3 regions of the Streptomyces sp. NPDC026092 genome follow, and region 2 is predicted to be linked to each of the others. Evidence: riboswitches for the same ligand, from Rfam matches in the RefSeq annotation. Region 2 holds a riboswitch; each other region holds the start of a gene.
What was found. A riboswitch is a leader RNA that binds a small molecule or an ion and turns the genes downstream of it on or off. The one in region 2 is predicted to bind cobalamin.

Region 1: it holds a riboswitch for cobalamin, as region 2 does, so the genes downstream of both, cobN (cobaltochelatase subunit CobN) here and AB0F56_RS01410 (CoA-acylating methylmalonate-semialdehyde dehydrogenase) in region 2, are expected to answer to the same signal.
Region 3: it holds a riboswitch for cobalamin, as region 2 does, so the genes downstream of both, AB0F56_RS13840 (energy-coupling factor ABC transporter permease) here and AB0F56_RS01410 (CoA-acylating methylmalonate-semialdehyde dehydrogenase) in region 2, are expected to answer to the same signal.

Annotation. Positions count from the first base shown of each region.
Region 1 covers NZ_JBEZYN010000004.1:276,452-280,457, reverse strand. Annotated here, with positions in the region: gene cobN (cobaltochelatase subunit CobN) at 1-1,318, opposite strand, end outside; cobalamin riboswitch at 1,355-1,494, opposite strand; gene AB0F56_RS08565 (cobalamin biosynthesis protein CobG) at 1,550-2,800, shown strand; gene AB0F56_RS08560 (precorrin-8X methylmutase) at 2,815-3,450, shown strand; gene AB0F56_RS08555 (precorrin-2 C(20)-methyltransferase) at 3,447-4,006, shown strand, end outside.
Region 2 covers NZ_JBEZYN010000001.1:305,662-309,667, reverse strand. Annotated here, with positions in the region: gene AB0F56_RS01415 (acyl-CoA dehydrogenase family protein) at 1-1,039, opposite strand, end outside; gene AB0F56_RS01410 (CoA-acylating methylmalonate-semialdehyde dehydrogenase) at 1,046-2,569, opposite strand; cobalamin riboswitch at 2,832-3,017, opposite strand; gene AB0F56_RS01405 (methylmalonyl-CoA mutase family protein) at 3,166-4,006, shown strand, end outside.
Region 3 covers NZ_JBEZYN010000007.1:117,829-121,834, forward strand. Annotated here, with positions in the region: gene dhaK (dihydroxyacetone kinase subunit DhaK) at 1-334, shown strand, start outside; gene dhaL (dihydroxyacetone kinase subunit DhaL) at 343-957, shown strand; gene AB0F56_RS13835 (PTS fructose transporter subunit IIA) at 954-1,358, shown strand; cobalamin riboswitch at 1,423-1,647, shown strand; gene AB0F56_RS13840 (energy-coupling factor ABC transporter permease) at 1,676-2,374, shown strand; gene AB0F56_RS13845 (energy-coupling factor ABC transporter substrate-binding protein) at 2,374-2,736, shown strand; gene cbiQ (cobalt ECF transporter T component CbiQ) at 2,746-3,495, shown strand; gene AB0F56_RS13855 (ATP-binding cassette domain-containing protein) at 3,492-4,006, shown strand, end outside.

The DNA of each region.
Region 1 (4,006 bases), on a different contig from region 2:
AGTGCTCCTCGACGCCCGCGCGCAGCTCCTGCGGCAGGGTCGCGTACCAGCGCTTGTAGTCGGCGGCCGGGATACGGACGGGGTTGCGGGCGAGCTGCTCCTCGGTGAGCCAGTCCTGGTCGTGGCCGCCGGCCTCGATCAGGGCGTAGATCAGCTCGTCGCCGTCGCCGGAGACCAGGCCCGGGATGTCGTCCTCGGCCCCGAAGTCGTACCCCTCGGCGATCAGGCGCCGCAGCAGCGCGACGGCGGAGGCGGGGGTGTCCAGGCCGACCGCGTTGCCGATCCGGGAGTGCTTCGTCGGGTACGCGGAGAGGACGAGCGCGAGCTTCTTCTCGGCGTTCGGGATGTGCCGCAGCCGGGCATGGCGCACGGCGATCCCGGCGACGCGGGCGGCGCGCTCGGTGTCGGCGACGTACGCCGGGAGCCCGTCCTCGTCGATCTCCTTGAAGGAGAACGGGACGGTGATCAGGCGGCCGTCGAACTCGGGCACGGCGACCTGACTGGCCGCGTCCAGCGGCGACAGGCCCTCGTCGTTCTCCTCCCAGGCCGCGCGCGAACCGGTCAGGCAGAGCGCCTGCAGGATCGGTACGTCGAGGGCGGCGAGCGCGCCCGCGTCCCAGGCGTCCTCGTCGCCGCCGGCCTGCGCCTCGGCGGGCTTGGTGCCACCGGCGGCGAGCACCGTGGTGACGATCGCGTCCGCGCGCTTGAGCGTCTCGATCAGCTCGGGCTCGGGCGCGCGCAGGGAGGCGACGTACAGCGGCAGGGCGCGGGCGCCGGCGTCCTCGATCGCCTCGCAGAGGGAGTCGACGAAGGCGGTGTTCCCGCTCATGTGGTGGGCGCGGTAGTACAGCACGGCGACGGTCGGGCCGTCGGTCGTCCGGGCCGTGCGCTCCAGCGGCCCCCAGGTCGGCGCGGCGGCCGGGGCCTCGAAGCCGTGGCCGGTCAGCAGCACGGTGTCGGAGAGGAACCGGGCGAGCTGCTCCAGGTTGGCCGGTCCGCCGTGCGCCAGGTAGGCGTGGGCCTCGGTGGCGACGCCGACGGGAACGGTGGAGGCCTCCATGAGCTGGGCGTCCGGGGCCTGTTCGCCGGAGAGCACGACCAGCGGCTTCCCGGCGGCGCGCAGCGCGTCGAGGCCGTCCTCCCAGGCCCGCAGCCCGCCGAGGAGCCGGACGAGCACGAGGTCGGCGCCTTCGAGGAGACCGGGCAGGTCGTCCAGGGAGAGCCGGGAGGGGTTGGCGAACCGGTACGCGACCGGACCGCCGGCCGCGCGGGCGCTGAGCAGGTCGGTGTCGGAGTGCGACAGCAACAGAATTCGCATGCGTGCGCAGGCCTTCCTCGGGGTTGTCCGCGCCCCGGGTGGTCGTGTGGACGGCAGGAGTTCCTGACTCACCCGGCTCCTTCCGGAACCTGGCTCACAGTGGCGGGACCGCGCCGGATTCTCACCGGGCTTCCTCCCCGGGGTCCTGGGACCCCATGCCGATCTGCATAGTAGATCGTGCCTCTTCGGGGCCGGGTCTGGGCCGCTGACGACGTGGGTATGCTCGCCGCCATGCCGCCCACCCCACCCACAACACCCAACCCGGGCGAACCGCCCGTACGGGACCGTGGTGACGCCTGCCCCGGGGCGCTTCGGCTGCACGCCGCCGACGACGGGCGACTCGCTCGACTCCGGCTGCCCGCAGGGGTTTTGACGGTACGTCAGGTCGGCGTGCTCGCGTCGGTCACGGAAGATCTCGGCGACGGACGGGTCAGTGTCACCTCCCGAGGGAACGTGGAGCTGCGCGGGCTCGGTGAAGGGTGCGGGGGCGAGCTGGCCGAGCGGCTCTCGGAGGCCGGGCTGCTGCCCTCCCCGACCCATGAGCGGGTCCGGAACATCGTGGCCTCGCCGGCGGCCGGGCTCGACGGACTCGGCCACGGTGACGTGCAGTTGTGGGCCCGCGAGCTGGACGCGCTGCTGTGCGCACGGCCCTGGACGGCGGCCCTGTCCGGCCGGTTCCTCTTCGTCCTGGACGACGGGCGCGGCGATGTGGCCGGGCTCGGCGGAGATGTGACGTTGATCGCAGGAGAGGGTTCGGTACGGGTGCGGGTCGGCGACCAGGTCGTCCGCGTCCCCGCCGCCGACGCGCCCCGGGCCGCGCTCGCCGCAGCCGGCGCCTTCCTGGACGCCGCCCGGACCGCCGGGAACGGGGCCTGGCGGGTGCGGGAGCTGCCGGAGGGGCACGAGCCGGAGCCGGCGGCCGCCCTCGCGGGGGCCGGGATCGAGGTCCAAGCGTCCTCGGTCGAGCTTCCACAGTGCGAACCCGTCACCCCCGGCCCCCTCGGCCCGCACGCCCTGCACGTCCTCGCGCCCCTCGGCCGGCTGACCGCCGCCCAGCTGCGGGCGCTCGCCGCGAGCGGGGGCGAGGTGCGGCTCACCCCCTGGCGCGGGGCCGTCGTCACCGGCCTCGCCGACCAAGGCGCCGTCGCGCGCCGGCTGGGCGAGCTCGACGCGTACGGGCTCATCACCGACCCCCGCTCCCCCTGGGCCGGCGTCGGCGCCTGCACCGGGCTTCCCGGCTGCGCCAAGTCCCTCGCCGACGTGCGCGCGGACGCCGTCCCGGGCGACGTTCCCGGCCACCGGGGGCTCCCCGTCCACTTCTCCGGGTGCGAGCGGCGCTGCGGTCACCCGCAGGCCCCCGCGTGGGTCGACGTCGTCGCCACCGGCGAGGGCGCGTACCTCGTGGCCGGGCGCCCCACCCTCCGTACCGACCTCCCCGAAGCCGTCGCGGCGGCCCGCGTCCCCTCAGCAACCACGAGATGAGCGAGAGCACCAGGATGTTCGACTACGAGAAGGACGGCGCGGAGATCTACCGCCAGTCCTTTGCCACGATCCGCGCCGAGGCGGACCTCGGGGGGCTGCCCGCCGACGTCGCCCAGGTCGCCGTCCGCATGATCCACGCCTGCGGCATGACCGACCTCGTCCGCGACATCGCGCACTCCCCGCAGGTCGTCACCCGCGCCCGGGACGCGCTGCGCGCCGGCGCGCCGATCCTGTGCGACGCGCAGATGGTCGCCAGCGGCGTCACCCGCAAGCGGCTGCCCGCCGACAACGAGGTCGTCTGCACGCTCTCCGACCCGTCCGTGCCCGCGCTCGCCGCCGAACTCGGCACCACCCGCAGCGCCGCCGCCCTCGAACTCTGGCGCGACCGCCTCGAAGGCTCCGTCGTCGCCATCGGCAACGCGCCCACCGCCCTCTTCCACCTCCTGGAGATGGTCGCCAAGGGCGCGGGCAAGCCCGCCGCCGTCCTCGGCATCCCGGTCGGGTTCATCGGCGCCGCCGAGTCCAAGGAGGCCCTGGCGGCCCAGACTCTCGGCCTCGACTACCTCGTCGTACGCGGCCGGCGCGGCGGCAGCGCCATGACCGCCGCCGCGATCAACGCCCTCGCCCACGAAGCGGAGATCCAGGCATGAGCGGGTCCACGACCGGCAAGCTGTACGGGGTCGGCCTCGGGCCCGGCGACCCGGAGCTGCTCACGCTCGCGGCCGTCAGGGCCATCGCGGGCGCCGACGTGATCGCGTACCACTCGGCCCGGCACGGCCGGTCCATCGCGCGCTCGATAGCGGCCGAGCACATCCGTGCCGACCAGATCGAGGAGCGGCTGATGTACCCGCTCACGGTCGAGACCACGGACCACCCCGGCGGCTACCGGGGCGCCCTCGACGACTTCTACGCGGAGGCCGCCGCCCGGCTCGCCGCCCACCTGGACGCCGGTCGCACGGTCGCCGTGCTCGCGGAGGGCGACCCGCTCTTCTACGGCTCGTACCAGCACATGCACAAGCGGCTCGCGGACCGCTACGACACGACCGTCATCCCCGGTGTCACCTCGGTCAGCGCGGCTGCCGCCCGGCTCGGGGAGCCGCTGTGCGAGGCGGAGGAGGTCCTGACGATCATCCCCGGCACGCTGCCCGAGGACGAGCTGACGGCCCGGCTCGCGGGCACCGACTCGGCGGTCGTGATGAAGCTCGG
Region 2 (4,006 bases):
ACTCGCTGAGGTAGCCGTAGCCGCCGTGCAGTTGGAGCGCCCGGTCGGCCACGGAGTACCCGGTGTCGGTGGCGAACCGCTTGGCCATCGCGCACAGCTCGGGCGCCCGGGGGTCGCCGCGGTCGAGGGCGTGGGCGGCCTGCTGGACCAGGGCGCGGGCGGCGGTGAGTTCGGTCGCCATGTCGGCGAGACGGAAGCGGAGGCCCTGGGCGTCGAGGAGCCGCCGCCCGAACGCCTGCCGGTCGGCGAGGTGCGTGAGGCTGCGGTCGAGGGCGCTGCGGGCCCCGCCGAGGGAGCAGGCCGCGATGCCGAGCCGGCCGCCGTTCAGGCCGTTCATGGCGATGCGGAAGCCCTGGCCCTCGACCCCGAGGAGCCGGTCGGCGGGGACCCGGACGGCATCGAGGACGACCTGGCGGGTGGGCTGGGCGTTCCAGCCCATCTTGCGCTCGTCGGGTCCGAAGGAGAGCCCGGGGTCGTCCTTGTCGACAAGGAACGCGGAGACGCCGTCGGCGCCGTCGCCCCCGGTGCGGGCCATCACCAGGTACAGCTGCGAGGCGCCCGCCCCGGAGATGAACTGCTTGACGCCGGTGAGCACCCAGTGGTCGCCGTCGCGCACGGCCCGGGTGGTGAGCGCGGCGGCGTCCGATCCGGCGCCGGGCTCGGTGAGGCAGTAGCTGGCCAGGTCGTCCATGGCGCACAGGCGCGGGAGCCGGCGTCGGCGCTGGGTGTCGTCGCCGTAGTGGTCGACCATCCAGGCGACCATGTTGTGGATGGAGAGGTAGCCCGCGATGGACGGGCAGCCGGAGGCGAGGGTCTCGAAGACGAGGACGCCGTCGGAGCGGGTGAGGCCGGAGCCGCCGGACTCCTCGCGGACGTAGACGCCGCCGAGTCCGAGTCCGGCGGCCTTGCGCAGGACGTCGACGGGGAAGTGCTTGTCGCGGTCCCAATCCAGGGCGTGCGGGGCGAGGTGGTCCTGGGCGAAGTCGAGGGTGGTCTCGACCAGGGCCCGCTGGTCCTCGGTGAGCAGGGTCGTGGTCATGGTCGCTCAGCCCATCGTGGGGAGGGTGAAGCTCGCGCCCTCGCGGAGCCCGGCGGGCCAGCGCGAGGTCACGGTCTTGGTGCGGGTGTAGAAGCGGATGGCGTCCGGTCCGTGCTGGTTCAGGTCGCCGAAGCCGGACCGCTTCCAGCCGCCGAAGGTGTGGTACGCCACCGGCACCGGGATGGGCACGTTGACGCCGACCATGCCGGTGTCGACGCGCCGGGTGAAGTCGCGGGCGGTGTCGCCGTCCCGCGTGAAGATCGCCACGCCGTTGCCGTAGAGGTGCTCGCTGGGCAGCCGCAGGGCCTCCTCGTAGTCGGCGGCGCGGACCACGCAGAGCACGGGGCCGAAGATCTCCTCCTGGTACACGCGCATGTCCGGGGTGACCCGGTCGAACAGGGACGCCCCGGCGAAGAAGCCGCCCTCGTGCCCGGGGAGGGCGAAGTCGCGCCCGTCGACCACGAGTTCGGCGCCTTCCTCGACGCCGATGCCGATGTACTTGCGGACCCGGTCGACGGCGTCGGGGCCGACGAGCGGCCCGAAGTCGGCGTCCGGGTCGTCGCTCCGGCCGATCCTCAGCGTGCCGATGCGCTCCTTCAGCCGGGCGACGAGGGCGTCGGCGGTGTCCTCGCCGACGGGGACGGCGACCGAGACGGCCATGCACCGCTCGCCGGCCGAGCCGTAGCCTGCGCCGATGAGGGCGTCGACGGCCTGGTCGAGGTCGGCGTCCGGCATCACGATCATGTGGTTCTTGGCACCGCCGAAGCACTGGGCGCGCTTGCCGTGGGCGGCGGCGGTGGCGTAGAGGTGCGCGGCGACGGGGGTGGAGCCGACGAAGCCGAGGGCGGCGACGCGGGGATCGTCGAGGAGGGTGTCGACGGCTTCCCTGCCGCCGTTGACGACGTTGAGGACGCCCGCCGGAAGACCCGCCTCAAGGAAGAGCTCCGCGAGCCGCAGCGGTACGGAGGGGTCGCGCTCCGAGGGCTTGAGGATGAAGGCGTTTCCGCAGGCCAGGGCGGGGGCGGCCTTCCAGAGCGGGATCATCGCGGGGAAGTTGAACGGGGTGATGCCGGCGACGACGCCGAGCGGGGAGCGCAGCGAGTGGACGTCGATGCCGGTCCCCGCGTTGTCGGTGAACTCGCCCTTGAGGAGGTGCGGGATGCCGGCGGCGAACTCCACGACCTCCAGGCCGCGTTGGAGGTCTCCGTGGGCGTCGGCGACGGTTTTGCCGTGCTCGGAGGAGAGCAGCCGGGCGAGGCCGTCCTTCTCCTGCTCGACCAGCTGGAGGAAGCGCAGGAGGACGCGGGCGCGGCGCTGCGGGTTCCAGGCGGCCCAGTCGCGCTGCGCCCGGGCGGCGTCGGCGACGGCGGCCTCGGTCTCGGCCCGGTTCGCGAGGGGGACGCGGGCCTGGACCTGGCCGGTGTTGGGGTCGTACACGTCGCCGTAGGCGCCCGAGGTTCCCGGGGTGTGCCTGCCGCCGATGAAGTGGGTCAACTCGCGGACGGTGGTGGCGTCTTGTGCGCGGACCATGAGTGCCTGCTCTCGTCAGGTGATCCGGATGGCGCGCCGGGGGCCGCCACGTCCGCGCACGCCGGTGGGCGTGATGATGCGGCGGCGTGGTGGCGGTGCACGGCGCGAGAGCGCGAATGGCGAGGCGCCGTCAGGTCCTGACGGTCGTGGGGTGGTGGGATCCCACTCGACGGGGTCCTGGACGGGCGGGTGCCCGTCGGCCGGATCCGCGGGGAGTGTGCGGGCGCACCGGTGCCATGCGTGTCAGCTCCATCCTCGTGGACAACACGGAACATCCCGCGGCCGGTATCCTGACTCCCGGATCAGCGCGCGCCGTCCGCCTTCCCGACATCGCTCGTCAGTGGCGTGCTGCTCGACGGCGTACTCCCCGGTCACAGTGGCGGGACCGCGCCGGAATCACACCGGCTTCCCTGCACCGCGGGCCTTCGCCGCGACTATATAGTTGGACGTCCTAGTAAATCCACCCCCGGCCGGGTGAACCTGCGACACCCCTTAGTAGAGCGGAGTCGCCCGCGGCTTCAAGACCTGCTTGGAGAGGGCAAGGTCACAGCGGTGTGCACTGCTGTCATCTGAGCGAGCTGTCCTAACATCCGAGCATGACAGTCCTTCCCGACGACGGGCTCGCCCTCGCCGCCGAATTCCCCGACGCGTCCCGTGAACAGTGGCAGCACCTGGTAGCCGGGGTACTGCGCAAGTCGGGCAAGGACGTGGAGGGCCCGGCGGCCGAGGACGCCCTGTCCACCGCCCTGGAGGACGCGCTCCGCGTCCGTCCCCTCTATGCCGCCGAGGACACCGCCCCCGAGCCCGGCCTGCCCGGCTTCGCGCCCTTCGTACGGTCCGGGCGCCCCGAGGGGAACACGGTCGGCGGCTGGGACGTGCGCCAGCGGCACACCACCGCGGACGCCGGGACGGTCCTCGCCGACCTGGAGAACGGCGTCACCTCGCTCTGGCTGGTCGTCGGCGAGGGCGGCATCCCCCTCGGCAGCCTCGGCCGGACCCTCGACGGCGTCTACCTCGACCTCGCGCCCGTCGTCCTCGACGCCGGGCAGGACGTGGAGGCGACCTCGCGCGAGCTGCTCGGACTGTACGAGGAGCGGGGCGTCGCCCCGGAGGCGGCGCGCGGCAACCTGGGCGCCGACCCCCTCGGCCTGGAGGCCCGCACGGGCCGGCCCCACGACCTCTCCCCCGCCGTCGGCCTCGCCAGGCGCTGCGTCGAGGAGTACCCGGGCCTGCGGGCGCTGACCGTGGACGCGCTGCCGTACCACGAGGCCGGCGGCTCGGCCGCGCAGGAGCTGGGGTGCGCCCTCGCGACCGGCGTCGCCTACCTGCGGCAGCTTGACGAGGCCGGACTCTCCGTCGAACAGGCCCTCGGCCAGCTGGAGTTCCGGTACGCGGCCACCGCCGACCAGTTCCTCACCATCGCCAAGTTCCGTGCCG
Region 3 (4,006 bases), on a different contig from region 2:
GCCCGGGCGGGAGCGGCGCGCGATGATGACCTCGCGCGAGATCGCCGACTTCGCCGTCGACGCCGTACTGGAGGACCTGCGGCCGTCCGGTCCCGTCCTCGCCCTGGTGAACGGGATGGGGGCCACGCCGCTGCTCGAACTGTACGGGTTCAACGCCGAGGTGCAGCGCGTCCTTGCCGAGCGCGGGGTGCCCATCGCCCGCACGCTCGTCGGGAACTACGTGACCTCGCTCGACATGGCCGGCTGCTCCGTGACCCTCTGCGAGGCCGACGAGGAGCTGCTGCGGCTCTGGGACGCGCCCGTGCAGACGGCCGCCCTGCGGTGGGGTCGGTGAGGGCGGAAATGGACACGCTCGAACAGTTCGATGCCGAATTCTTCCGGCGGTGGCTGGGCGCCGCCGCTGCCGCCGTCCACCGGGAGGCCGATCGGCTCACCGAGCTCGACTCGGCGATCGGGGACGCGGACCACGGTGCCAATCTGAAGCGGGGTTTCGCCGCCGTCACGGAGGTGCTGGACAAGGAGCCGCCCGCCACGCCGGGGGCCGTACTCGTCCTCGCCGGGCGGCAGTTGATCTCCACCGTGGGCGGGGCGTCCGGGCCGCTGTACGGGACGCTCCTGCGCCGCACCGGCAAGGCACTCGGCGAGGCCGGCACGGTGACGCGGCAGGACCTTGCGGCGGCGCTGGCCACCGGGGTCGCCGCCGTCGGTCAACTCGGCGGGGCCCAGGTCGGCGACAAAACGATGCTGGACGCGCTCGTGCCCGCCGCCGAGGCGCTCGGCACCTCCTTCGCCGCCGCCCGGGACGCGGCCGAGGCCGGCGCCCTCGCGACCGTACCCCTGCGGGCGCGCAAGGGCCGGGCGAGCTATCTGGGTGAGCGGTCGGTCGGGCATCAGGACCCCGGGGCAACGTCGTCGGCGCTGCTGATCGCCGCGCTCGCGGAGGTGGCCGCCGCATGACCGGTCAGGTGGGCATCGTGCTGGTCTCGCACAGCGCGGCCGTGGCCGACTCCGTCGCCGCCCTGGCCCGGGGGCTCGCGGGCGGCGCGGCGACCGCGCCGGTCGCCGCCGCCGGAGGCACCCCCGACGGCGGGCTCGGCACCAGCTCCGAGCGGATCGTCGAGGCGGCGCGGGCGGTCGACGAGGGTGCCGGCGTGGCCCTCCTCGTCGACCTCGGCAGCGCCGTCCTGACCGTCAAGGCGCTCCTCGCCGAAGGGGACGAGCTGCCTGAGGGGGCACGTCTCGTGGACGCGCCCTTCGTCGAAGGTGCCGTCGCCGCGCTCGTCACCGCGAGCGCGGGCGGAGACCTGGACGCGGTGACGGCCGCGGCGGCTGAGGCGTACACCTACCGGAAGGAGTGAGCGAGGGGCACGAGGGGGTGAGGGGGCGCGCGCGAGATCCGTCGCACACCGTCCGGGGGCGTACCCGTGTTGTGATGTACCTGGTCAACCCACTAATGTCACAGCGCCTTGGTGTACGGGAAACCGGTGCGGTACCGGTGCGGCCCTCGCCACTGTGATCGGGAAGTCCGGCTCCATCCCTCCGGGGAAGCCACTGGACCACTGCGGGAGACCGCGGCGGTGTGGGAAGGCGGAGCCGCGGCGGCATGACCCGTCAGCCAGGAGACCGGCCAAGGTGCGTTGTCCATCCACGAGGTGCTGGAGAGGGTCTCCCAACCATGCATATAGCCGAGGGGTATCTACCCCCGTTGCACGCGGCCGCCTGGGGCGTCGCGTCCGCTCCCTTCGTCGTCCACGGCGTCCGCGCGCTGACCCGTGAGGTCAAGGCCAACCCCGAGTCCACTCTGCTGCTCGGCGCGTCCGGCGCGTTCACGTTCGTCCTGTCCGCGCTCAAGATCCCGTCGGTCACGGGCAGTTGCTCGCACCCGACCGGCACGGGCCTGGGCGCCATCCTGTTCCGTCCGCCGGTGATGGCGGTCCTGGGCACGATCACCCTGTTGTTCCAGGCGCTGCTGCTCGCGCACGGCGGGCTCACCACGCTCGGCGCCAACGTGTTCTCGATGGCGATCGTCGGGCCATGGGCCGGATTCGGTACGTACTGGCTGCTGCGCCGGTTCGACGTCCCGCTCATGGTGAGCGTGTTCTTCGGCGCGTTCGTCGCGGACCTGTCGACGTACTGCGTGACCAGCGTCCAGCTCGCGCTGGCCTTCCCCGACCCGGGCAGCGGTGTGGTCGGGGCGCTCGCCAAGTTCGGTTCCATCTTCGCGGTCACGCAGCTGCCGCTCGCCGTCAGCGAGGGTCTGCTCACGGTCCTCGTGATGCGGCTGCTCACGCAGTCCAGCAAGGCGGACCTGACCCGGCTCGGGGTCCTGCTCCCGTCCCGGAAGAAGAACGAGAACGCGGAGGCGAGCGCCTGATGAGCCGGAACGCGAAGATCAACTCCCTGCTCCTGCTCGTCGTCGCGGCCCTTGCGGTGCTCCCGCTGGTCCTGGGCCTCGGCGACCACAAGGAGGAGCCGTTCGCGGGCGCGGACGGCGAGGCGGAGGCGGCGATCACGGAGATCGCTCCCGACTACGAGCCGTGGTTCAGCCCGCTCTACGAGCCCCCCTCCGGCGAGATCGAGTCGGCGCTGTTCTCCCTTCAGGCCGCGCTCGGCGCCGGTGTGCTGGCGTACTACTTCGGCGTGCACCGGGGCCGTAAGCAGGGCGAGGCCCGCGCCGAGGCGAAGGCGCTGCGGTCGGGGGCGGCGTCCGGCTCGGCAGCGTCCGGCGACGCGTAACCGCCGCCGGTGCTGCCGATCGACGCGGCGGCGCACAGCAGTCGCTGGCGCCGCCGTCACCCGTGCGAGAAAGCCGTCCTCGGCTTCGGCCTGACACTGTGCGCGGTCTGTCTGCCGCCGTGGCCGGGTGCCGTCCTGGTCGCGGCGGCCACCCTCGCCGTCCTCCTCGGCCCCGCGGGGGTGCCGGGGCGTCAGCTGTGGCGCGCGTTCCGCATCCCGTTGGGCTTCTGCGTGACGGGGGCGATCCCGCTCCTGTTCGAGGTGGGCGGGGCGCGGGGGCTCGTCGTGTTCGCGCACGACGGTCCGGTCCGCGCCGGTGAGCTGCTGCTGCGGACCTCGTCGGCGTCTCTGGGCGTCCTGCTGTTCGCCTTCACGACGCCCGTCTCGGACCTGCTGCCCCGGCTTGTACGGGCCGGGGTGCCGGCGCCCGTGGTGGACGTGGCGCTGGTGATGTACCGGATCAGCTTTCTCCTTTTGGATTCCATATCCAAGATCCGACAGGCGCAGGCGGCCCGCCTCGGGCTGACGACCCGGGCGGCGACCTGGCGTTCGCTCGCCGGGCTCGGCGCGACGGCGTTCGTCCGCGCCTTCGACCGGGCGCAGCGGCTGCAGACCGGGCTCGCCGGACGCGGCTACGACGGGACGCTGCGCGTCCTGGTGCCCGAGGCCGCGGTCTCGGGCCGCTTCCTCGCCTCGACGGCCGGCCTGCTCACCGGGCTCGTCGCCCTCACTCTCGTACTGGAAAGGTCCCTGCCGTGAGCCCCGCACCCCCTGTCGTGGAACTGGTGAAGGCCACGTTCGCCTACGAGGACGGCCCGGTCGTCCTCGACGGCGTCGACTTCGCCGTGCCGGAGGGCCGGGCGCTCGCGCTGCTCGGCCGCAACGGCGGCGGCAAGACGACGCTGCTGCGGCTCCTGAGCGGCGGCCTGCGCTGCGGCGGCGGGGCGCTCCGGCTCGACGGTACGGAGGTGTCGTACGACCGGAAGGGGCTGACGCGGCTGCGGACGACCGTGCAGCTGGTGGTCCAGGACCCGGACGACCAGCTCTTCGCGGCCTCGGTCGGGCAGGACGTGTCGTTCGGGCCGATGAACCTGGGGCTTCCGGAGGAGGAGGTACGGCTCCGGGTGCGCGAGGCCCTGGAGGCGCTGGACATCGCCGCCCTTGAGGACCGGCCGACGCATCTGCTCTCGTACGGGCAGCGGAAGCGGGCGGCGATCGCGGGCGCCGTGGCGATGCGCCCCCGGGTCCTCATCATGGACGAGCCGACCGC